Regions from separate parts of the Aliivibrio logei genome, predicted to be linked through region 2. Evidence: predicted binding sites of a transcription regulator. Region 2 holds the regulator's gene; each other region holds the start of a gene.

Region 1 (7,677 bases), on a different contig from region 2:
AACTTTTGTTCTAGCTGTGCGCTATAAACGGGATGAAATTTTACGGTAATTTCGACAATACCTTCTTCTCGTGCTTTTCTAAGCATGCGTCCGACTTTAGCGCGAGATAAGCCAAATTTTTTCGAGATCTCTTCTTGAGTCGCTCCTTCTTGATAATAAAGGATGGCGATTTCTGTCAACATATCGGTGTTTTCAGTGTGATCTTGAGAAGGTGACGAGCTCATTGTTATTCCTAACTTAATAATTCAGCAAGTGTAATGGGTTTTGAAATTAACCCTAACTTTTGTGCTGGTGTTGTACCTAGTTTATCTTGATGACACAGATTATGCCATGCTCTAAAGATATCTAATAAAGGAAGTAGGCTAGCCGGACGAAGTTTTCGTCTCGGTTCATTCACTAAACTTGTAAATTGATTATAAAAACGTTGCTGATAATCAGCGGCTGAAGTGGCAGAAGCACGCTTTAACCAATATTGTTCATTGTTCTCTGCGCCATTAAGATGGCAAATCCCTTTATGTAGCCCTGAGACTTCGGTAAAAGCCCAGCGATCTCGCCACCAACCCACAAGATGAATATCTACTTTCTCGCCGCTTTGCTCAATAGGAAAAGCATCGTCTTGAGTGACGTACAGTAAATCAATATTGTTGTTTTTAATGCGTTCAAGAAAAACAGACATTGCTGCCGATCGAAGCATAGGCTCTTGAGGCATATAAATCTCAATAGAATCACAATGTGAAAAAGCGTCTTGGATTTCTAAATAATGAGCATAAGACGTATAAGGAGGTCGTATTAACGCCCCTTTCGATGGGTAATTTAAAGAGACGTAATTACCTAAAGGATCTTCAACATTTGCACGGGCTAATATCTCTTGATATTTGCTGTCTACGCGGCTGAATATACTGTTTGTGGCGATAGCTGATTGAGAATTGGCTTCACCAATAAAGGTATTCGATAAATATTGTGCTTCGGGTAAGAACGGGTCGTGATCCAACTGATTACCAGGTTGGTCATTTTCTGAATAGTTAATATGTTGAGCGATGAGATAACCTGAACTCATTTCTGCGGTACAGTACCAGAAAACCCCATTATTACTTAGAGGCTGCAGTGGGGTGGCATTTGATGCTAATTGAATTTGGGTTCTGTCATGCTGTAAACGGACATCAAACAAAGACATATGACGTCGGCAACGACTGGCTATTTGGTTAATATGGTCATAAAAGGTTTTAGGATTTATATGTAAACGACGGCAAATCTCGCGTACAGAGTACCCAGTAAATAAAAAACCTAAAATCTTTTGTTGAATAGGGCTTTTTTGGTTTTCACCAGACCATTTATCGACAAAGGTAGAAGCGCAAGATTTACAACGATAACGTTGACGATCACCACTATAACCGAAGGCATGATAAAGCTCACGATGAGTAAGAACATCTAAACCGAAATGAGAGCAATGGGAATTATTACAAGCAGGTAAAGAATGGCATTGCACTTTTTGCTGACGTGCAAGTTCGTTCAATACTTCATTGTTATTGATTAAGGGAGGAAAAGCACCACATTTCCGACAAACTAATGCAGGTCGCTTCGGGTTCGTGCGTTGAACTAAATAATGTTGTTCATCGCTATCACCAAAATTGTCACACGCCAATGTTTTACAAAAATTGAGTTGTAACCCTTTAGCAGCCAACGGCAGTTTTTCAGTTGGCACTAGACACCCCTTATGTTTTTAAAACGCCAGAATGTTCTGGCGTTGAGGATAGGACTACAGTTTAATGGCGGTTTCTAGTGCCACTGTCATCATATCATTGAATGATTTTTGACGATCTTCTGAACTTAATTTCTCACCGCGTTTTATGTGGTCAGATACTGTTAGGATAGTAAGTGCTTTCGCGCCTAGATCCGCTGCCACACCATAAATGCCAGCCGCTTCCATATCAACACCCAAGATGCCTAATTTTTCCATTTTGTCGAACAGATCCGTTTCTGGAGAGTAAAATAAATCCGCAGAGAATACGTTACCTACTTTTACTGGTACATTAAGTTCACGAGCTTGAGCAACCGCCGTTTCTAATAAACCAAAATCAGCAATGGCTGCAAAATCATGGTTGTTAAAACGAATACGGTTAACTTTTGAATCGGTAGAAGCACCCATACCAATAACAACGTCCATTAGTTTCACGTCATCGTGTACTGCGCCACAGCTGCCAACGCGAATGATGTTTTTAACACCAAATTCCGCGATCAGTTCGTGTACATAGATACAACAAGAAGGAATACCCATGCCGTGACCCATAACGGAGACTTTTTTGCCTTTATAAGTACCGGTGTAACCGAACATATTACGAACGTCACATACTTGAGTTACGTCTTCTAAGAAGTTTTCAGCAATGAATTTAGCTCGTAGTGGATCTCCTGGCATTAGAACTGTTTCTGCGAAATCACCAACTTGTGCATTAATATGTGGGGTAGCCATAATCAAGGTCTCCAGTCTATAAAATATAAAAATTTAAGTTTAACTAAATTTGTTGAACATTTTTGTTCGATATGGCGCTATTTTAGGCCTATATTTTAAGGTGTCATGAGATTGATGTCACATTTTTTATCAGAATGTACATTATTTTTATCCTTGATAACGAAATCTGTTGAAACTAAAGAGGCAATCGTAAACGCTTGGTCTGTTCTTATCTTTAATACAGAGTATTGGTTTCATTCTGAGTGGTTCTATTTTAAATTGAAGTTATTGTCTTCTAAGAGGATGATGTACCAAGTTTATCTATGATATTAAAAGTGAGTAAATTGATGAAAGCAAAAAATAAACAATACGCTGTAATTGGTTTAGGCCGTTTTGGTTTAACAGTTTGTGAAGAGTTACATCAATATGGTTCACAAGTGTTAGCCGTTGATATTAATGAAGAACGAGTAAAAAAAGCGACTGATTTTGTGTCTACCGCTGTGGTGGCAAATTGCGCGAGCGAAGAGACCGTTGCTGAGCTAAAATTAGATGAATACGATATGGTAATGGTAGCCATTGGTTCTGATATCAATGCCAGTATCCTAACCACATTGGTACTTAAAGAAGCGGGTGTTAAAACCGTTTGGGTGAAAGCGAATGATAAATTTCATGCGAAAATTTTAACTAAGATCGGCGCTGATCATATTATTCTTCCTGAAAGAGACATGGGTATCCGAGTCGCAAGGAAAATGCTCGATCGCCGTGTATTTGATTTCCATCTTCTAGGCAGTGGACTGGCTATTACCGAAATTGTGGTGGGTGGCCAAAATATGGGGAAATCGTTAGGGCAGCTTGATTTTTGTCAAATGTCAGACGTGAAGATATTAGCCATTAAGCGCGGACCTGAAATCATATCAGCGCCTGAATACAGTAAAGAATTAGAAATGGGAGATATTCTTATTATTGTTGGTCCAGAAGTGAAACTGGCACAAAAAATCAGAACATTATGAATTATTTACCCAAACGTGGTCTATTCCCGTTAAAGAATAGTCAAAAATCAAAAGAGTGGTCAGAACCTAGGATCATTCTCTTTTCATTTTTGGCTATTCTGTTGCCTTCTGCTTTGCTATTAACACTGCCGATATTTTCAGTGTCAGGCTTAAGCTTTATGGACGCTTTATTTACTGCAACCTCAGCCATCAGTGTGACAGGGTTGGGTGTTGTTGATACTGGTACACATTTCACGACCAGTGGTAAAGTGGTCTTAATGTTTTTAATGCAGATTGGTGGTCTTGGCCAAATGACATTGTCAGCGGTATTGCTGTATGTTTTTGGTTTGAGGTTAAGTTTACGTCAACAAGCGTTAGCGAAAGAAGCTTTGGGGCAAGAGAAGAAGATAAACTTACGCAAATTAATTAAGAATATTATTTACTTTGCACTGGCGGCTGAGTTAATTGGGATGTTTATTCTTTCATTTCGTTGGGTACCAGAGTTAGGACTGGCAAAAGGTATGTTCTATGCCGCTTTTCACTCCATATCGGCGTTTAATAATGCAGGCTTTTCTTTATTTTCAGACAGCTTAATGGGGTATGTTAGCGATCCACTTGTTATATTTACTCTGTCTTTCCTCTTTATTGGGGGTGGTCTTGGGTTTACGGTTATTGTTGATTTAGTTAAAAATGGCTCTAAAGGATTCAGTCGACTGCAATTGCATACCAAAATCATGCTCATAGCAACGCCGACATTGTTACTTATCGGTACGTTATTTTTCTATGTACTTGAATATAATAATCCGAATACCTTGGCTTCGTTATCTGTGGGTGATCAATGGTTGGCGGCTTTTTTCCAATCAGCGAGTGCACGTACTGCGGGCTTTAATAGTGTCGATTTAACACAGTTCACCCAACCTGCGTTATTTATTATGATTATATTAATGCTCATTGGTGCTGGGTCTACATCGACAGGGGGGGGCTTAAAAGTATCAACAGTGACAGTAGCGGCAGTGGCAACATGGACTTTTTTACGTCAGAAGAAAAACGTTGTGATGTTTAAAAGAACGATAGGCTGGCCAATAGTAACTAAATCGTTAGCTATTATTGTCGTGAGTGGATTGCTGCTTTCTATCGCTATGTTTTCGTTAATGCTGACAGAAAATGCTGGTTTTGACAAAGTCATGTTTGAGGTTATCTCAGCGTTCGCAACGGTAGGCTTAACGGCGGGTTTAACGGCGGAGTTATCTGAACCGGGTAAATTTATTATGGTTATTGTTATGATTATTGGTCGAATTGGGCCATTAACATTAGCGTATATGTTAGCTAGACCGGAATCTTCGTGCGTGAAATACCCAGAAGAAAATGTATTAACAGGGTAGATAATTCGGATTAATACCACATTAAAAAGGGCATTGCACAAAATGTGTAATGCCCTTTTTTGTTAGTGACTTATTTCTTCAATAGAAAGTATTAATTAGCCGGTAATTGTTCAATTTTTAGAGTCTGAGTCGGGAAGGCAATCTCTGCACCGTGTTGGGCAATAATGTCCCCAATTTTGATTAATACATCTTGTTTAACATGGTGGTATTCAATCCAATTGACCGTTTTTGTAAAAGTGTAGACCAATAGATCTAATGAAGAAGGGCCAAAACCATTGAAGTTAACAATTAAGGTCTGATTCGAATCGATGCCTTCATGATTAACCAGCATTGCTTTTACTTCGATTACAATTTGCTCAATATTGCTAATGTCATCGTAGCGAATACCAATGTCTTCTTTAATTCTTCGATTTAGCATACGAGATGGGTTTTCAACCACAATGCTACTAAATACGGAGTTGGGCACATAAAGAGGGCGTTTATCAAAAGTACGTATTACCGTCATACGCCAACCGATGGTTTCAACCGTTCCTTCAATCGAACGGTCAGGAGAGCGGATCCAATCTCCGACTTTGAAAGGGCGATCAAAATAGATCATCATTCCACCAAAAAAGTTGGACAAGAGATCTTTAGCCGCTAAACCGACCACTAAGCCACCGACGCCACCAAAGGTTAATAAACCGGATAAACTGAGTCCAATCCCCTGCATTAATGATAATAAACCAAGAGAAATAAAGATTAAGCGGACGACTTTTCCAAGGGCTAAAACGGTTGTAATGTCATGTTTTTGATTGGTGAGAACTTGCTTTTCAATTAACGTTGTTAAACGTAACGCGGTCCAAATAAAACCCCAAACCAGAATGAATACTTGAAGGGTGGGGATCCAATCGGGTACTAACTTTAAATGCCCTGACAGCATTATTTTAAACGAGGCAGTTGCTGGCCAGACCCAAATAATCAGACTAACTGGGGAGGAGAGCGCTGTAATTACCGCGTCATCCCAAGGTAATGAGGTTTTTTTTGTAATATGTTGAAGACGGTTGACTACAATGCGCCATACGACCCATAAAAATGCACTAAACAGAGTAATGACGAGTACGTTCTGTACCCAATCATTCTCTTGAAAATTCAGAAGTGCATTCCACCAATTTAAGAAAGGAGTCATGTATTTACTACTCAATAATTAAAAAAGGTAGTTTAGCACTTCACTTGCCCAAAAATAGTATACAAATGATAATATTACCGCAAAAATTAACCATGCTATTAAGGTATGTTTCATTTTGGGTGCATTTCCGGTCAAATCCGCAGACCCAGTAAACATAGGTAAAATTAGATTAATGCCTTTAATACGATAAAATAATACAGCGGCAATGTGCAGCCCAATGAAACCAAGTAAAACATCAAAGCTTTGGTGATGAATCGTAGTTAGAAAACTACTTGTATCATAGCTCACTAAAGAGGCTAGAGGTCCTTCAGAGAGAATGTCATCATTGCTAAATAATCCAGTCACTAATTGTAATGTAAGTAAGAAAAATAGACCTAATACCATATAGCCACCAGCAGGGTTGTGGCCTATCGCATGTGATGCTTTTCTTGCTTTTAGATAAGTAATCGCTTTCTTGGGCGAGGTGATAAAATGAGTGAACTTTGCCGTATCACTGCCAATAATTCCCCAAACAATACGAGTGAGTAAAAACACCATTAAAAGATAGGCGAGCGCAAAATGCCACTCCATTAATCCTTCGTCTGCTGTATACCAAAGAGAGCCAAGTAAGACTACTTGGCTCCAATGATAAACTCGGATAAAACTATCCCAGATTTTCATGAATTCCCTTTAATTACTTTGCTTTATAATCGGTGTGGCAAGCCTTACAGTTTTTTACTGTTTTGCCAAACGCTTTGCGTATTGCGTCTTTATCACCTTTATCGGAGATACTTGCTAAAGCGGCGGCATCTTCTTGAAATTGAGCTAAACGCGATTCAAAATCAGGAAAGTTTGTCCATACTTTAGGTAATGCGTTTGTTTTTCCTTTATCAGATCCTTCTACATAAAAAGCATCTAATGGCATTAACGTTAACTGTGATAATTGATTTGCGCGTTTTGAAAAGATCGCGTCACTCCAATCTGTCTTTCCTTTGATCATCTCACCCATTTCACTGACATTACCTGCAATCATAGTGAATGCGGCTTGACGGTAAGCAATGGCTTTATCGGCTTCATTAAAAGTATGTGCTAAGACAGAGGTTGAAGCGAACAGTGTTGAGGCAATAATCAGTGTTTTTATTGAGCTATTTTTTGTGAACATAAGGCTTCCTTGGCTTGTCATTATTATTAAGCCTTAATTATATGAAATTAAACTTAAAAGAAATAGATTTAAACCACATTATTTACATTGTCTTTACATTCGGCTTATTCATATGCTTTTAATTCAACACCTAATTTGATTGCTGCATCTAATTCTCATTTGCGTATAATGTTAAGGTATTTTCCAATTAGGCTAGTCAGTTTTATGCGCATTTTAAATATTACAACGCATCCCGATCTAGAACATCTAGACAATCAGAAAATTCTTCAACGTAATGCAACCAGAGCAATTATTTTAAAAGGGGAAGAGATTCTTCTACTGTATACAGAGCGTTATCATGATTATTCTTTACCAGGCGGTGGTATAGATGAAGGTGAAGACGTAATTGCAGGGTTAGTACGTGAAATTGAAGAAGAAACAGGGGCTAAAAATATTTCAAACATTGTGCCTTTTGGTATATATGAAGAATTCCGACCTTGGTATAAACATGAATGTAATGTATTGCATATGATTTCTTATTGTTATACCTGTAATGCAGATAGGACTCTTGGCGA
Region 2 (7,677 bases):
TGACAGTACTAAACCGGCTTTAAAACTGTTAGAGAATGAAGGGTTTCGTTGTCGTGGTTATGTGGATATTTTTGACGCGGGCCCAACAGTAGAGTGCGATTTACGCAGCATTGAATCGGTGCGAAATTCATTTAAAGCCAAAGTTATCATTACAGAACATAACAGCTCTCAACAGTATTTAATTTCAAATACATCGTTTGAAAATTTTAGAGCAACGGCAACAACAGCTGCTTATGACAAAGCCACTGATACCGTTCATTTAACTAGAGATGCGGCAGATGCATTACAAGTCGATGTTGATGATTACGTACGTTTACTGGCTCAATAGAGGACAAAGGATATGACACATTGGATTGCAGGGGATTGGGTTTCTGGCCACGGTGAAGCAATACAATCATTAAGCCCATACAACAGCAACGTTGTATGGCAGGGAGAAAGCGCAACCAAAGATCAAGTTGAGTCTGCGGTTAGTGCGGCACGACATGCCTTTATTGAGTGGAAAAAGCAGCCTTTCGAAGCGCGCCAAGTGATTATTGAGCGTTTTGCAGCGTTAGTGAAAGAGAACACGGATAAGATTGCTGAAGTCATTTCTAAAGAGACTGGAAAGCCTTTTTGGGAAACAAAAACAGAAGCGGGCGCGATGGTAGGTAAAATTGCCATCTCTATACGTGCGTATCATGAAAGAACGCCCCATAAAGAGCGTGAAGCGGCGGGAAATAAAATAGTACTCAGACATCGCCCATTAGGTGTAATGGCGGTCTTTGGACCGTATAACTTCCCTGGTCACCTCCCTAATGGCCATATCGTTCCTGCATTGCTTGCGGGTAACACGGTGGTATTAAAACCATCAGAGCAAACGCCGTGGACCAGTGAAGTCATTATGACATTATGGCAACAAGCGGGTTTGCCAAATGGGGTGATTAATTTGGTGCAAGGCGCTCGTGAAACTGGTGAAGCGTTAGCGAGTGCCAAAGGTATTGATGGTTTGCTGTTTACTGGCAGTGCCAATACGGGGCATATCCTGCATCGTCAATTTTCTGGAGATACCGGGAAAATGCTCGCTCTAGAAATGGGTGGCAATAATCCAATGGTTATTTCCAAGTCCTTTGGTGAGCAAGAGGCCGCAATTTATACGATTATTCAATCGGCATTTATTAGTGCAGGCCAGCGTTGTACTTGTGCCCGTCGTTTGTATGTTCCTACAGGTAAGGCGGGAGATGAGTTATTAGTTCGTCTCGTTGAAGTGGCAAAAACCATCGTGGTTGATCAACCTTTTGCCGAGAATACGCCATTTATGGGACCACAAATCTCAGTCGCAGCAGCAGAGTTTATTCTCAACGCTCAGAAGAATTTACAAGATTTAGGTGGGGAGTCTCTACTTGAAGCAAAAAGCCTAGGTCACGCCTTTGTTTCTCCGGGGATTATCGATGCTACTAACGTTGCTGAATTACCCGATGAAGAATACTTTGGACCATTGCTACAAGTCGTGCGTTACGAGACATTAGAAGAAGCGGTAGAGCTTGCTAATGACACTCGCTATGGTTTATCTGCGGGTCTAGTATCGACGGATGACAGTGAGTGGGAATACTTTGTAGAACACATTCGTGCAGGTATCGTTAATCGCAATCGTCAATTGACAGGTGCGAGTGGTGATGCGCCATTTGGTGGCCCAGGTGCATCGGGTAATATGAAGCCGAGTGCGTATTATGCGGCAGATTATTGTGCTTATCCAATGGCATCGATGGAAGGTGACGCGTGTGAAATTCCTGCACAATTATCTCCAGGACTAACTCTTTAAGAGGTAACGAGTATGAATAATGTGAATTCTTTATTTTCGGCACTATGGCAAGATTATGTCGTTCGTCTATCTCCTTCTGCTGGGAAGGTTCGACAATTACTGTCTGGCGGTGACGAGATTATTAATGATCACATCGCACTAAGAACGTTTAATCTATCTAAAGTGGGTTTATCTACGTTAGCGGCGCCATTTTTAGCGATGGGCTATAAAGCGTGTGATGAATATGAGTTTGTTGCTAAAAAATTAAAAGCTCAACATTTCGAACATCCAGATCCAAAAGTGCCTAAAGTGTTTATTAGTGAATTATTAGTTGAGGAACTTTCTGTTCAGGCTCAAGATATTATTCATAAATTAGTTAAACAAGTGCCTACCCACTATTTTGTTAGTAATGACTTTTTGTCTTCTGGCCGACCTTGGTCATTAAGTTATGAAGAGTACGAAACGTTAGCAAAAGAAAGTGAATACGCTTCTTGGTTGGCGGCTCATGGTTATGGGGCAAATCATTTTACTGTGTATGTTAATCAGTTGGATGGTTTTGATAGCGTGGTGGATGTAAATCAACATCTTCGAAAAGCGGGTTTTTCTATTAATGAAGTTGGTGGAGAAGTAAAAGGATCTCCTGAGGTTCATTTAGAGCAGTCCTCAACGATGGCTGATAAAGTAACCGTAAACTTTACTGAGGGTGAATTTGACATTCCGGGTGGTTTTTATGAGTTTGCCAAACGTTATGCCTTACCTACAGGGGAATTATATCAAGGGTTTGTTGAGGCTTCTGCGGATAAGATTTTTGAAAGTACCGATGGGTAATTTACGTTTTTACGTCTTTAGGTCGTAAAGTCTACTCATAAAAAAACGCAGCTTATGGGCTGCGTTTTTATTTGTTTATGGTTATCGTTAAATTAACGAGTGCCGTAAACTACAATTGTTTTACCGTGTGCTGAAATCAAGTTTTGCTCTTCAAGCATCTTCAAGATACGACCAACAGTTTCACGTGAACAACCTACAATTTGACCGATCTCTTGACGAGTGATCTTAATTTGCATGCCGTCTGGGTGAGTCATTGCATCTGGTTGTTTAGCTAGATTCAGTAGAGTCTGAGCGATACGGCCTGTTACGTCTAGGAATGCTAAATCACCCACTTTTTGGCTAGTGATTTGTAGACGAGTTGCCATTTGAGCAGAAAGACGCATCAGAATGTCTGGGTTTACTTGAATAAGTTGACGGAATTTCTTGAATGAAATTTCAGCGACTTCACAAGGACTTTTTGCACGAACCCATGCTGAACGTTCTTGGCCTTCTTCAAACAAACCAAGTTCACCAATGAAGTCACCTTGGTTAAGGTAAGAAAGGATCATTTCCTTTCCTTCTTCATCTTTAATCAGTACAGCAACAGAACCTTTTACGATGTAGTAAAGAGTCTCAGCTTTTTCACCCGCGTGAATCAAAGTACTTTTTGATGGGTACTTATGAATGTGACAATGAGATAAGAACCACTCTAATGTTGGATCTGTCTGAGGTTTACCTAGAACCATACTTTATACTTCCTCTGCGTTTGCCAAGTAGGCGATGTCCATTTTAAAATAACTGAGCCAAATATCAGTTTGGCCTATAGAATATGGTTATCGGAACAAGGCTGCATGTTCGTTGAGATAATTGATAAAATAATACCCTGTTTCGCAATCGATTTCTTGACTTTGATCGTATGAATAGTGCGACCAAGGGCACAATTTCGTGAAATGGATCACGAGTTTTCCTTTTATGTTGTAAAGAGGCTTTTATGAATGCTGAAGTTAAATGGATTGATGGATTTACTTTCTTAGGTCAATCACAATCTGGTCACTCTGTTGTTATGGATGGTAATGGTGGAGAAAAAGCACCAAGCCCGATGGAATTGGTATTAATGGCGGCGGGAGGATGTAGCTCTGTTGATGTGATTGATGGTCTGAAATCAGCCAATCAAGCGGTCACGGGTTGTGTCGCTAAGCTATCAAGTGCTCGTCGAGATGTGGCACCAAAATTATTTACTCACGTAAATATTCATTTTGAGATAACAGGGAATAAGCTTGATCCTACGATCGTGGAAAGAGTGACGGCAGATTCTTTACAGAAATATTGTTCAGTGTGTTTAATGCTTGGCTCGGGTATTGAAATGACTCACAGCTGGGAAATCATTGCGTAATTACATTTGAAAAAATTAATGTAAAAAGGCCCGATTCAGTGTTGAATCGGGCCTTTTTTAAAAGGGGGTATGATTACAAAATGAAGCGACTTAAGTCTTCATTTTCAATTAATTCACCTAAACGAGAGGTTACATAAGCGTCATCTACCGTTAAGCTGTCACCGCCTTTCTCTGAAGCATCATAAGAAATTTCTTCCATTAGACGTTCCATTACGGTGTGCAAACGACGAGCACCGATGTTCTCTGTCGTTTCATTAACTCTAAATGCAGACTCTGCAATACGACTAATACCATCTTCAGTAAATTCGATATTGACATTTTCAGTCGCTAATAGAGCGATGTATTGCTCAGTTAGTGAGGCATTTGGCTCGGTTAAAATACGCTTAAAGTCATTTGCCGTTAGCGCTTCTAGCTCAACACGGATCGGTAAGCGACCTTGTAATTCAGGGATCAAATCGGATGGTTTCGCCATTTGGAATGCACCTGATGTGATGAATAGCATGTGATCAGTTCTAACCATGCCATGTTTCGTGCTTACTGTGCTGCCTTCCACTAATGGAAGAAGGTCACGTTGAACGCCTTCGCGAGATACATCACCAGATTGAGAATTTGATCCTTTGCAGATTTTATCTATCTCATCAATAAAGACGATGCCGTGATTTTCTACGTTAAATATGGCTTGTTCTTTTAGCTCTTCAGGGTTGACTAATTTAGCGCCTTCTTCTTCAGCAAGGGCTTTAAGCGCATCTTTGATTTTCATCTTGCGCTTTTTCGTTGTTTCGCCACCAGATAGGTTCTGAAACATGCCCTGAAGTTGGTTCGTCATTTCTTCCATGCCTGGAGGAGCCATGATTTCGACACCCACTTGAGGTGCAGCAACATCAACGTCAATCTCTTTATCGTCTAATTTTCCTTCACGCAATTTCTTACGGAAAGATTGACGAGTGCCAGAGTCATTATCACCTTCTTCATTCTTACCCCATGCATCGCGAGCGGGTGGTAATAAAATATCAAGGATACGATCTTCAGCTTGCTCTTCAGCGCGGAATTTTACTTTTTCTACCGCCTGTTGATGTGTCATTTTGATCGCGACATCGGTTAAATCACGAATGATGCTGTCGACTTCTTTGCCTACATAACCGACTTCTGTGAATTTAGTCGCTTCTACTTTAATGAACGGTGCATTGGCCAGTTTTGCTAAACGACGAGCAATCTCTGTTTTACCGACACCTGTAGGTCCGATCATTAAAATGTTTTTAGGCGTTACTTCTGCGCGTAATTCTGGTTGAAGTTGCATTCGACGCCAGCGGTTACGTAATGCAATGGCGACTGATCGTTTTGCTTTATCTTGACCAATAATATGGCTATCTAATTCGTGTACAATTTCACGAGGAGTCATTTCAGACATGGGTATTCCTTATTATTTGTTGGTATCAAGAACTTCAACGGTATGGTTATGATTGGTGTATACATCAGTATCACCAGCGATAGTCAGTGCTTTCACTGCAATATCGTATGCATCTAAATCTGTATTTTCTAATAATGCGGTTGCCGCAGAACGAGCAAAATAACCACCAGAACCAATAGTGAGGAGGTCATTATCTGCATTGATTAAGTCACCAGTACCACTGATGATCAGTGAGGTAGTGTCATCGGCAACAATTAGCATGGCTTCAAGACGACGTAAATTACGATCACTACGCCAATCTTTTGCTAGTTCAACGGCGGCTTTCGTTAAATTACCTTGGTGCATTTCTAATTTTCGTTCACATAGGTCGAACAAAATGAAGGCATCTGCGGTGCTGCCTGCGAATCCAACGAGTACAGAATCGTTATATAAACGACGAACTTTTTTTACGTTGCCTTTAGCGATCATATCGCCTTGAGATGCTTGGCCATCACCAGCAATAACGACTTTGCCTTCACGGCGAACAGAAACAATTGTAGTCACGAGTAAAACCTCTTATTCGATGAAGTAGTTACTTTTTAAATAACTGTCTTCTTCATGATTATTACTTATGTAATGGGGGGAGGGATTGCGGTTTTCAAGTTGCTTGAATAGAAAAAGGAGCACCTTAGGTACTCCTTTTTAAATATGTGATGTGTTGTCTACTTTTTTAAATGACGGTTATTGATCTTTCCAAATTGCACAAGGTTCTATTTTTGCACGTTGCAATTTATGACGATCTTTTTCTGCGTCACGCTTGAATTTATAAGGTCCAAGCACAACTTTAAACCAACTGCTTCCTTCTGAGTGTCGAACCGTCGACGTTAACCCTTGGAAAGCAATATTCATTTTTCGCTCTTCTGCTTGAGAACGATTTTTATAAGCACCACATTGCATTATGTATGGAATTTCTGAGACTTTTAGGTCTTTTTGCTCAACGGCGATTTCTTTATTTGGAAGCTCATCCATGTAGCTCCACTGCTCTTTTGGTAGCGGTGGAATATTGCTTGTTGAGTCTTTTGGCTTAGGAGCAACAGCTTCTACTATTTCAGGTTTTGTTTTTGGTTCTGGCGCATCGTTTAGAAAGTACAATGCATAACCAAATACGGCGACAAGTAATCCTGCAACAGCAACAGCTTTCCATGGCGTTGAGCCACTAGATACTGGTTTTTTTGCGCCTTTTTTCTTGGCGGTTTTTTTTGGCGCTTTCTGAGGAGAGCGTCCACGTTTCACATAATCTTTATTAGCCACGGTCTTTACTTAAATGCAGTCACTGATACTTACAATGGTAATCAGTTGTGAGAACTCATACCAGTCTTAGTGTAAAAAAGTACGCAAAAAGTCACTATTTGGACAAAATTATTGTTCTTAATAATGACTTTACTAAAGTGTGCTTAATTAAGTTATGAATAAAAGGCTCAATTAGGTGTTTTTAGGGGGAGCCGTACTTTCTCTTACCACTAAAGATGACTCTAAAAGTCGAGAGCCTGAACGCACATCATGACCTTTTAATAAATCTAAAAGCATTAACATAGATTGGCGCCCTATCTCATATCTAGGCTGAGATATGGTGGTGAGTGGCGGATCGCAGTACTGTGAAAATTCAATGTCATCAAAGCCCATGATTGAAATGTCTTGTGGAACTCGAAATCCCATTTGTTTTGCTTTTTGAATCGCACCAATCGCCATTATATCGTTATGACAAAAAATAGCCGTTGGCGGTGATGATAATGAGAGTAAGCTTGTGATTGCTTTAGCGCCAGCCTGAAAAGAAAAATCAGAATAATGAACATAAGTGGTGTTCATTGTTATTCCTGCGCGGCGTAATGCTTGTTGGTAACCTTGATGCCTAAATTGGCACAATGCTGAATCTTCAGGACCTGAAATTTCAGCGACGCGCTTATGACCCAGTTTTGTTAGGTAATTCACCGCTTCATAAGCCGCGGTTAGGTTATCAATGTGAACGGTAGGTAATTCGAGTTCTGGAGCGTATTCACACGCCATCACTAATGGGGGTAAATTCTTTTGTTCTTGACGACTGACGCTAAATGGAAGATCTGAACCGAGGAGAACCATACCGTCAACTTGCTTGGTATAGACTAAATTGACAAAAGTTTGTTCACGTTTCTTTTGTTGGCTACTGTCGCCAACCAAAATGATGTAGCCATTCTCTACGGCTGCATCTTCAATACCACGTAGGATATCACTGAAATAGGGATCACAGATATCAGGCACAATGGTTACGATGGTTTT
Region 3 (7,677 bases), on a different contig from region 2:
TCAGATAATAACCAACTAGAGTGTATCAAAAGTTCACATGATAATGCATGAACTTAATGAGAAGTTTATAGGTATTATTATGACAAATTCAGCAGCTAAATCAGCAAGTACGATTCAAAAGGAAATGGAAGAATTAAAAGCTCGTTTAAATCAAAGTCGCCAAACCATCATGCAAGGATCGATGAATAAATCTGAATCGACGGAGCTTTTATCACTCATGATTAAAAGTACGGCAACATTTGAAAAGAATTAGAATGTGTTTAAAAGCCCCTCTAATTTAAGTCTAATCATTTTAAATGCAGTATTTTTGCTATCATTTATTTTAACTACTCGAGTAAGTGTTATTATCCGCCGCCCGTATTCCCTTTGAAATAAAGGACAAGAGAGATGCATGATCGTGCCAGCCAAATGGTGATATTTTACGCCCTAGCCAAAGCGGGTAGCTTTACTGCTGCCGCAAAACAAATGGGCGTATCTACCTCTCATGTGAGTAAACAGCTGGGAATATTAGAAGCAGAACTTAACGTTAAGTTAGTACAGCGCACGACACGCTCGTTAACACTGACTGATGCAGGGCAACAGTTCTATTTGTATTGTGAAAAGATGTACAGTGCGATGACCGAAGCCAGTGCCATTATGGATAATGAACGTGATGATGTCGCGGGCATCTTGCGTTTAGGGTTATCACAGTCTTTTGGTACTATGCACATTATCCCTGCGATAGATAAATTACGTCATCAATATCCAGATCTTCAGGTTGAAGTTCGTTTGTTCGATCATCGTGCAGACATGCTTAAAGAGGGCTTGGATTTGTGGGTGACTAATTTTGAAGACTTACCAGAAGGTTACGTTGCGCAGCGATTAGCGGATTCGCATTTTGTACTGGCAGCTTCACCTGATTATTTGATCGATAAAGCCGTCCCTCATCACCCTGAAGATTTAACAGAGCATAATTGTTTAACGTATCAAAGTCGTTATCGTGATTACAGCAATTGGGATTTCAGCAAAGGCAATGAAACACTGTGTGTCAAAGTCTCTGGAAATTACCGTGTCGATTTAGCTGAAGCGGTGAGAGATGCCGCTATTTCAGGGTGGGGCGTGGCGTATTTAGCCAGTTACTTACTGACCAATGAGTTTAATGATGGCAAATTGATTCAGCTATTACCTGATTGGAAAGCGAGTCAAAAAATGCCAATTTATGCGGTTTATCCAAGCCGTAAGCACCTGCCAAGAAAGATAAGTGCCGTGATTGATTTCTTACGTGAGCACATTGGTCAACAGCCATATTGGGACAAAGCGTTAATGAAACGGGTTAAGTTATAATCAAAGTATGACGCGTTCAATATTGTCATTGATTAAATTAAATACAGTGCAATGATGCCTTTTTAATCAATGACTTAAATCTATTATCAGCCTTGAAATAAATATCTTTTCCATATGGCAACAATACCCGTTATATATTCCCTTCTTATTTTATAAATCAACGAGTTAATAAAATCACACAAAGCGTGATCTAAGTCTCATTAACAGAGCGTTAGCAAACCCGACTTGCACGCAAACCTTTGCGCATTAGAATGCAGGCTCATTTTCGATAGCACAGGTTTCTATCATGACATCTTTTCTTGGTATTTTTGCCATTTTACTATTTGCTTACCTATGTTCGACTGATCGCCGTAATATCCCTTTGAGAACCGTTTCTTTGGCGTTTGGTCTACAAATTTTATTTGCTCTGTTGGTACTTTACGTTCCAGCAGGTAAAGAAGTTTTAAACTCAGTAACCGCAGGCGTTTCGGGCGTTATTGAATATGGACAAGAGGGCATTGCCTTTTTGTTTGGTGGTTTAGCTACGGGTAAAGTCGGCTTTGTATTTGCCGTTAATGTTCTTGGTATTATCATCTTCTTCTCTGCCCTTATTTCTGCGCTTTACCATCTTGGTATCATGCCTAAAGTAATCAACTTTATTGGGGGTGGCTTACAACGCTTATTGGGTACAGGACGTGCAGAATCACTTGCTGCGACTGCTAACATCTTTGTAAGTATGGTTGAGGCACCACTTGTCGTTAAACCTTACTTGAAGCACATGAGTGATTCTCAGTTCTTCGCTGTAATGACCTGTGGTTTGGCGTCAGTGGCAGGCGGTACAATGGTTGGCTATGCATCACTTGGTGTTGATCTTAACTTCCTTATCTCTGCGGCATTCATGTCGGCACCTGCCGGTTTATTGATGGCAAAAATGATGGTGCCACCGGGTGACGAAGAGAATAATGACGATGAAATTACATCGGTAGAAATCGATCACGCAACCAATGTATTTGAAGCGTTGGCTGATGGTGCAATGTCTGGTTTACGTATTGCAGTCGCTGTTGGTACAACGTTATTAGCGTTCGTGAGTGTGATTGCATTGCTAAATGGCTTATTAGGTCACGTGGGCGATTTATTCGGGTTTAATCTGAGCTTTGAATTGATCCTTGGCTATGTATTTGCTCCTGTGGCTTTCTTACTTGGTGTGCCGTGGAACGAAGCGATCCTTGCGGGTTCATTAATTGGTAATAAGATCGTCGTGAATGAATTTGTTGCCTTCATCCAATTGATGGAAGTGAAAGATCAATTAAGTGATCATTCAGTGGCTATCGTGACTTTTGCCTTGTGCGGTTTTGCAAACATTTCAACCATGGCTATTTTGATTGGTGGTTTGGGAAGTCTAGTGCCAGAGCGTCGTTCGTTCATTGCTAAAATGGGTTTCCGAGCAATCACTGCGGGTGTATTAGCGAACTTAATGAGTGCCGCGATTGCAGGTGTGATTCTTTCTTTATAGAAACACGCAGCAGCACATAGAATAGAACAGAGGCGCTCAATTGAGTGCCTCTTTTTTTAGCTCGTCTTGGCGTTATTAAGAGGTAGGGTAGAGACTTTAGAAATACAATCCAACACCAACAAGGAAACCTTGAGACGCGGTGTTATAAGTGAATGTGCCTTCATTATCATAATCAACCCAAGTGGATTTATACGCCATGTTTAAATCTGACCATTCGTTCATTTCATATCGCACCCCAGTTAATACGGAACTTGTGAAGCTGGTATCGCCACTTAACCCAGCATCAATACTGGCGTGAAATTGCCATTGTTCGGTAATGTCGGTTATCCAACGAGCACCGATTAAGTAATCCACCCAATCCTCATTTATGCTTTTACTCGTGCCAAGTTTTCCACCGCTGGTATATAACTTGGCATCAATGTCGTTATCCCACCAACGTACACCAAACATATAATCAATAGAGCCAAAATCGTATTGATAACGTTTAAATCCTTTGGCTTCTAGTACCCCTTGTCGTATTTCAGCCTTGCCTTTAAGTAATTCTCGATTTTTGTTAAGCACAGAATCGGTACTCGCGCTTAAGTTCATGTAACTGTAATCAATGTAATAACCCCATTGGTTATTATAAATTCCTTCAAGTCTAAGCATCGCCCCCATATCGATATGATCCATGATGAATTTAGGATCAACATCAACGTCTGTTGAAAGGTTACCAATCGTACTGTCGCCTCGAATATTGAGTGCAAGCGCATAGATCTCGACACTGTGTTCCCATCCGGATTTTTCTGTATTCATTTCCTCTGCAATAGCAGAAGTACCAACAAAAGAGAGAGCAAGTAAACTGGTAGAAAGTGCATGAATTCTGGTCATTTTCACATCCTTGTTTTTAGGCTATTTTTTGTTCTTCATATAAAGCCTAGTGTATAAAAAAGTGAAATCCAGACTGAGATAGAAAAATAATGAGTCATAACGATTAACAATACGCTGACAAATAAACGCTAGACCGACTGGTTTGTATTATGTATTCTGTAGTCAATCCAATAACGAGGTGACTTATGAATAACGAAACGATGATTGAAGGTATGGAACATTCATTGACAACAATGAAGGCGGCATTTTCTCAGAGCCCAATGCCTTCGCTTGAACAACGAATCGAAAAACTAACTAAGCTAAGAGTGGCTTTGATCGATCATTGCGACCAGATTTGTGAGTCAATGAATCGTGATTATGGTCAGCGCAGTGAGCAAGATACGTTGATTGCAGATTTACTGCCTTGTATTGGAAATATTGATCACACCATCAGTCATTTGGTTGAATGGATGGCGCCTTCAGTCAGAAACGCAGGGCCATTATTGTCGTCTTCAAGTGTGGAAGTGATCTATCAACCAATGGGTGTTGTTGGCATTGTGACTCCGTGGAACTTTCCTATCATGTTATCGGTTGGCCCATTAATCTCAGCCATTGCAGCCGGTAACCGAGCAATGATAAAGATGAGTGAGTTCACGCCAAATACCAACCACGTACTTTCAACACTATTAAGCACCGTGTTTGAGAAAGACGAAGTGAACGTGATTGAAGGTGAAGCGGGTATCTCTGCACACTTTACGGGATTAGCGTTTGATCATTTATTGTTTACTGGCTCTACCCAAGTTGGACGTTTAGTGATGAAAGCAGCATCAGATAACTTAACTCCTGTGACTTTAGAGTTAGGAGGTAAATCACCAGTGATTATTGCGGACGATGTTTCTATGGAATTAGCCGTAGAGCGCATAATTTATGGAAAAAGTTTGAATAACGGTCAAGTGTGCGTTGCACCAGATTACGTATTACTGCCTGAAGATAAAAAAGAAGCCTTCATTACTGAATACAAAAAACAGTATCAAACCTTATTTGCTCGTGGTGTACATTCGGAAAATTTAACCTCAATTGCTAATCAACGTCAGTTTGAGCGCATTAATGGGCTATTGAATGAAGAAATTACGGCGAACACACGAATCGAAGCGTGTCACAGTGACAGCATTGACGAGCCTCAACATCGCTTAGTGACTCACTTAGTAATTAATCCAAGTTTAGAATCAACAATTATGAAGGAAGAGATCTTCGGGCCATTACTGCCTATTTTGACTTACCAACATATAGATGATGCGATTAATATTATTTTAAATAAGCCACGTCCGTTGGCGTTGTACTTGATGTCATTTGATGAAGCGTTACAGAATCGAATTAAAACCACGGTTCACTCTGGTGGTATGTGTATTAATGATTGTGTATTCCATTTAGCGGTCGATGACGCGCCTTTTGGTGGGATAGGGGAGTCAGGTAAAGGTAATTATCATGGACACGAAGGGTTCGTTACTTTTTCACACGCAAAAACAGTGATGACAAGCGGTGATGATCACCAAATAAAACATCTGTTTTCAGTTGAAAATAACGATTTTAAAGCCGCTGTAATGAGTATTATTGGAAAGTAATTCCTATACTAAGTTTATAACCACTTTTTGAGAGTTGAATTATGTTAGAACGTTTTTTTGAAAAAACCATGAAAGCCTATTTATTGGGGACAGGATTTTTAACCGCAACTGCATTCATGACGTTTTTAGCGCCAGAATGGAGCATGCAAAACCTCTTTTTTTACAACGAAGCGATGATGGAGAATAAAGAATATCTCCAAGCTACTTACCAGCACTGGGGTGTGATGGTTGGCTGTATTGGTGTGTTGCTGATGTTCTCTGCTAAATACAAACAATTACGTACTTCAACCATGATTTACAGTGCGTTTGAGAAATCAATGTTTGTTGGATTATTCTTATATAACGTATGTGTTAATGAATACAGCTGGTTCTATGGATGGAGTGGGGTATTTGCATTAGATGGCTTTGTTACTGTCTATTCACTGGTTTATCTATATTATTATTTAACGCGTGATAAATCAAAAACGCCAGCACACTTGCGTTAATTTAAATAAGCCATAATCACCAGATTTTATTATGTAACGTCTGATTTAAAAGCCTAGAAGGAGAAATCTTTCTAGGCTTTTTTTGTTGTGTTTTATTTGTTCGTTTTATAACCACTTGATTGTTCGTTATAAATTTGACTTGTGCCGACTGGAGGATCTTTATTGACATAAACATGACAAATAACGACTAGACCAACCGGTTTGTATTGGCTATTGTTTGTTCATCAAAACAAATGAGGAAGACCAAAATGACAAACACTAATTTTAGTTTCAATCTTAAAACCATCATTCATGCACATGAAAATGGCATTACAGATATCCCCGCTCTTTTTAACCGTTTAGGTGCAAAGCGAGTGGTTCTATTTACGGATAAAGGGCTTGAGTCTTTAGGGTTTGTTGAAAAGTTTACTGAGGTATTTTCAGCCCAAACTGAGGTAGATATTGCGGGTGTGTATTGGGATATAGAACCAGACGCCACTTGCGATAACATCAATGCTGCCATTGAGTTCACTCGTTCAGTTAAAGCCGATGCGATTCTTTCTATTGGTGGTGGCAGCGTGATTGACGCATCAAAAGGCGTAAAATACGCACTGCATAAAAACATTGCGGACATTCGTGAGGTTATTGCTGGCGGTGGCCATATGGAAATTTGGCCTAACAATGAAGACATTACCATCCCTCACATCGCGGTTCCTACCACCGCAGGCACAGGCGCTGAAGCCTCACCTATCGCTGTCTTTTTTAATGAACATGAAAATATTAAAGCAAGCTTAGTGGTTTCAGGTCTAGAGGCAGATATCGCTATTTTAGACCCAGTACTTACCGCTAAATTACCTGCGGCATTAACGCGCTCTACGGGGATGGATGCCTTAACACATGCGGTTGAAGCGATTGTGTCGCCAATGAGCAACGCATTTACTGACGCTTACAGCATTCAAGCGGCAACGTTGATTGTGGCGAATTTACCTAAAGTGATTGAGCAGCCTAACGACATGGCAGCCAGAGCCGAGCTACTGCAAGCCAGCACAATGGCTATCTCTGCTTTCTATTCATCGCTAGGGGGGATTCCTATTCATAACTGTGCTCATGCCTTTGGTGCCATTAGTCACATTCCTCACGGTGACGCAAATACCGTATTAATGCCACTGGTGATTGAAGCGCTGCCTGAGTTTTATCTGCCGAAAGCGAAGAAGCTAGCTGAAGCGTTTTCGTTAGAGACAACAGGCACTGATGAGATGGTATTTGAGCGTGTGGTTGCCTTCTTAAAGTCTTTTCAACAACGCATTGGCGCAATAACGAATTTTGCTCAATGGGCGATTACTGATCAAGTAAAAACAGATATATCAGACGCGATTAAGAAAGACATTTGTTTTCAGTTTTATCCAATGTCAGAAGAGAAAATTGATCGCATCATTACCGCTGCGGTGTAGGGGTATTTATTGATTTAGCGTGACAAGTTATCGAAGGAATTATAGCTAAGGATTGGCTCCATTTTTTGGAGAGTGTGTTATGAAAATTGAAAACGTATTGTTCTCGGGTCTGTTGATTGTTCTTCCTATGTTCTTTTTTGCTTAATCAAACAGGGGAATGTAATGAATATTAGAGCCTCTTTTACTGCTGCAAGTCTTGTCGCTTTATCGTTATTTATGTTTGAACTGAACGCGAGTGATTTCGATAAACAACAGCGTCCTAAAGTAGAAAGCGAAAGCCAGAATCAATTAGCAACAATGGCGTTAAGTGAAGCCTATTACGGTGACTCAGCGGCTCAAATTGAAATTGGACATCGCTACCTAACAGGGGATGGAGTAGAGAAAGATGAAAAGAAAGCAGCGCGATGGTTTGAGATTGCAGCATTGGATGGAGACCCTGAAGCACAAACTCAATTGGCTCTGTTATATGCAAGTGG

The links. Region 2 encodes CRP, which controls carbon source genes, mostly activating them, when cyclic AMP is high. Its sites were predicted from a motif close to TGTGANNNNNNTCACA; they were not measured.
Region 1: deoD (purine-nucleoside phosphorylase) is a predicted target of CRP. The motif match lies at 2,574-2,589, and genes of this name have one in related genera.
Region 3: A6E04_RS07040 (NupC/NupG family nucleoside CNT transporter) is a predicted target of CRP. The motif match lies at 1,508-1,523, and genes of this name have one in related genera.

What each region holds. Positions count from the first base shown of each region.
Region 1 covers NZ_MAJU01000015.1:107,953-115,629, reverse strand. Annotated here, with positions in the region: gene A6E04_RS14705 (sugar-binding transcriptional regulator) at 1-224, opposite strand, end outside; gene A6E04_RS14700 (hypothetical protein) at 233-1,702, opposite strand; gene deoD (purine-nucleoside phosphorylase) at 1,757-2,467, opposite strand; gene A6E04_RS14690 (potassium channel family protein) at 2,794-3,456, shown strand; gene A6E04_RS14685 (TrkH family potassium uptake protein) at 3,453-4,817, shown strand; gene A6E04_RS14680 (mechanosensitive ion channel family protein) at 4,909-5,982, opposite strand; gene A6E04_RS14675 (cytochrome b/b6 domain-containing protein) at 6,001-6,642, opposite strand; gene A6E04_RS14670 (c-type cytochrome) at 6,656-7,123, opposite strand; gene A6E04_RS14665 (NUDIX hydrolase) at 7,328-7,677, shown strand, end outside.
Region 2 covers NZ_MAJU01000006.1:124,757-132,433, reverse strand. Annotated here, with positions in the region: gene astA (arginine N-succinyltransferase) at 1-328, shown strand, start outside; gene astD (succinylglutamate-semialdehyde dehydrogenase) at 341-1,798, shown strand; gene A6E04_RS03770 (DUF1338 domain-containing protein) at 1,811-2,605, shown strand; gene crp (cAMP-activated global transcriptional regulator CRP) at 2,698-3,330, opposite strand; gene A6E04_RS03760 (OsmC family protein) at 3,576-3,977, shown strand; gene hslU (ATP-dependent protease ATPase subunit HslU) at 4,051-5,385, opposite strand; gene hslV (ATP-dependent protease subunit HslV) at 5,398-5,928, opposite strand; gene A6E04_RS03745 (SPOR domain-containing protein) at 6,106-6,675, opposite strand; gene cytR (DNA-binding transcriptional regulator CytR) at 6,847-7,677, opposite strand, start outside.
Region 3 covers NZ_MAJU01000008.1:632,787-640,463, reverse strand. Annotated here, with positions in the region: gene A6E04_RS21285 (hypothetical protein) at 80-253, shown strand; gene A6E04_RS07045 (LysR family transcriptional regulator) at 388-1,323, shown strand; gene A6E04_RS07040 (NupC/NupG family nucleoside CNT transporter) at 1,610-2,815, shown strand; gene A6E04_RS07035 (hypothetical protein) at 2,912-3,685, opposite strand; gene A6E04_RS07030 (coniferyl aldehyde dehydrogenase) at 3,871-5,286, shown strand; gene A6E04_RS07025 (hypothetical protein) at 5,328-5,771, shown strand; gene A6E04_RS07020 (iron-containing alcohol dehydrogenase) at 6,020-7,201, shown strand; gene A6E04_RS07015 (tetratricopeptide repeat protein) at 7,364-7,677, shown strand, end outside.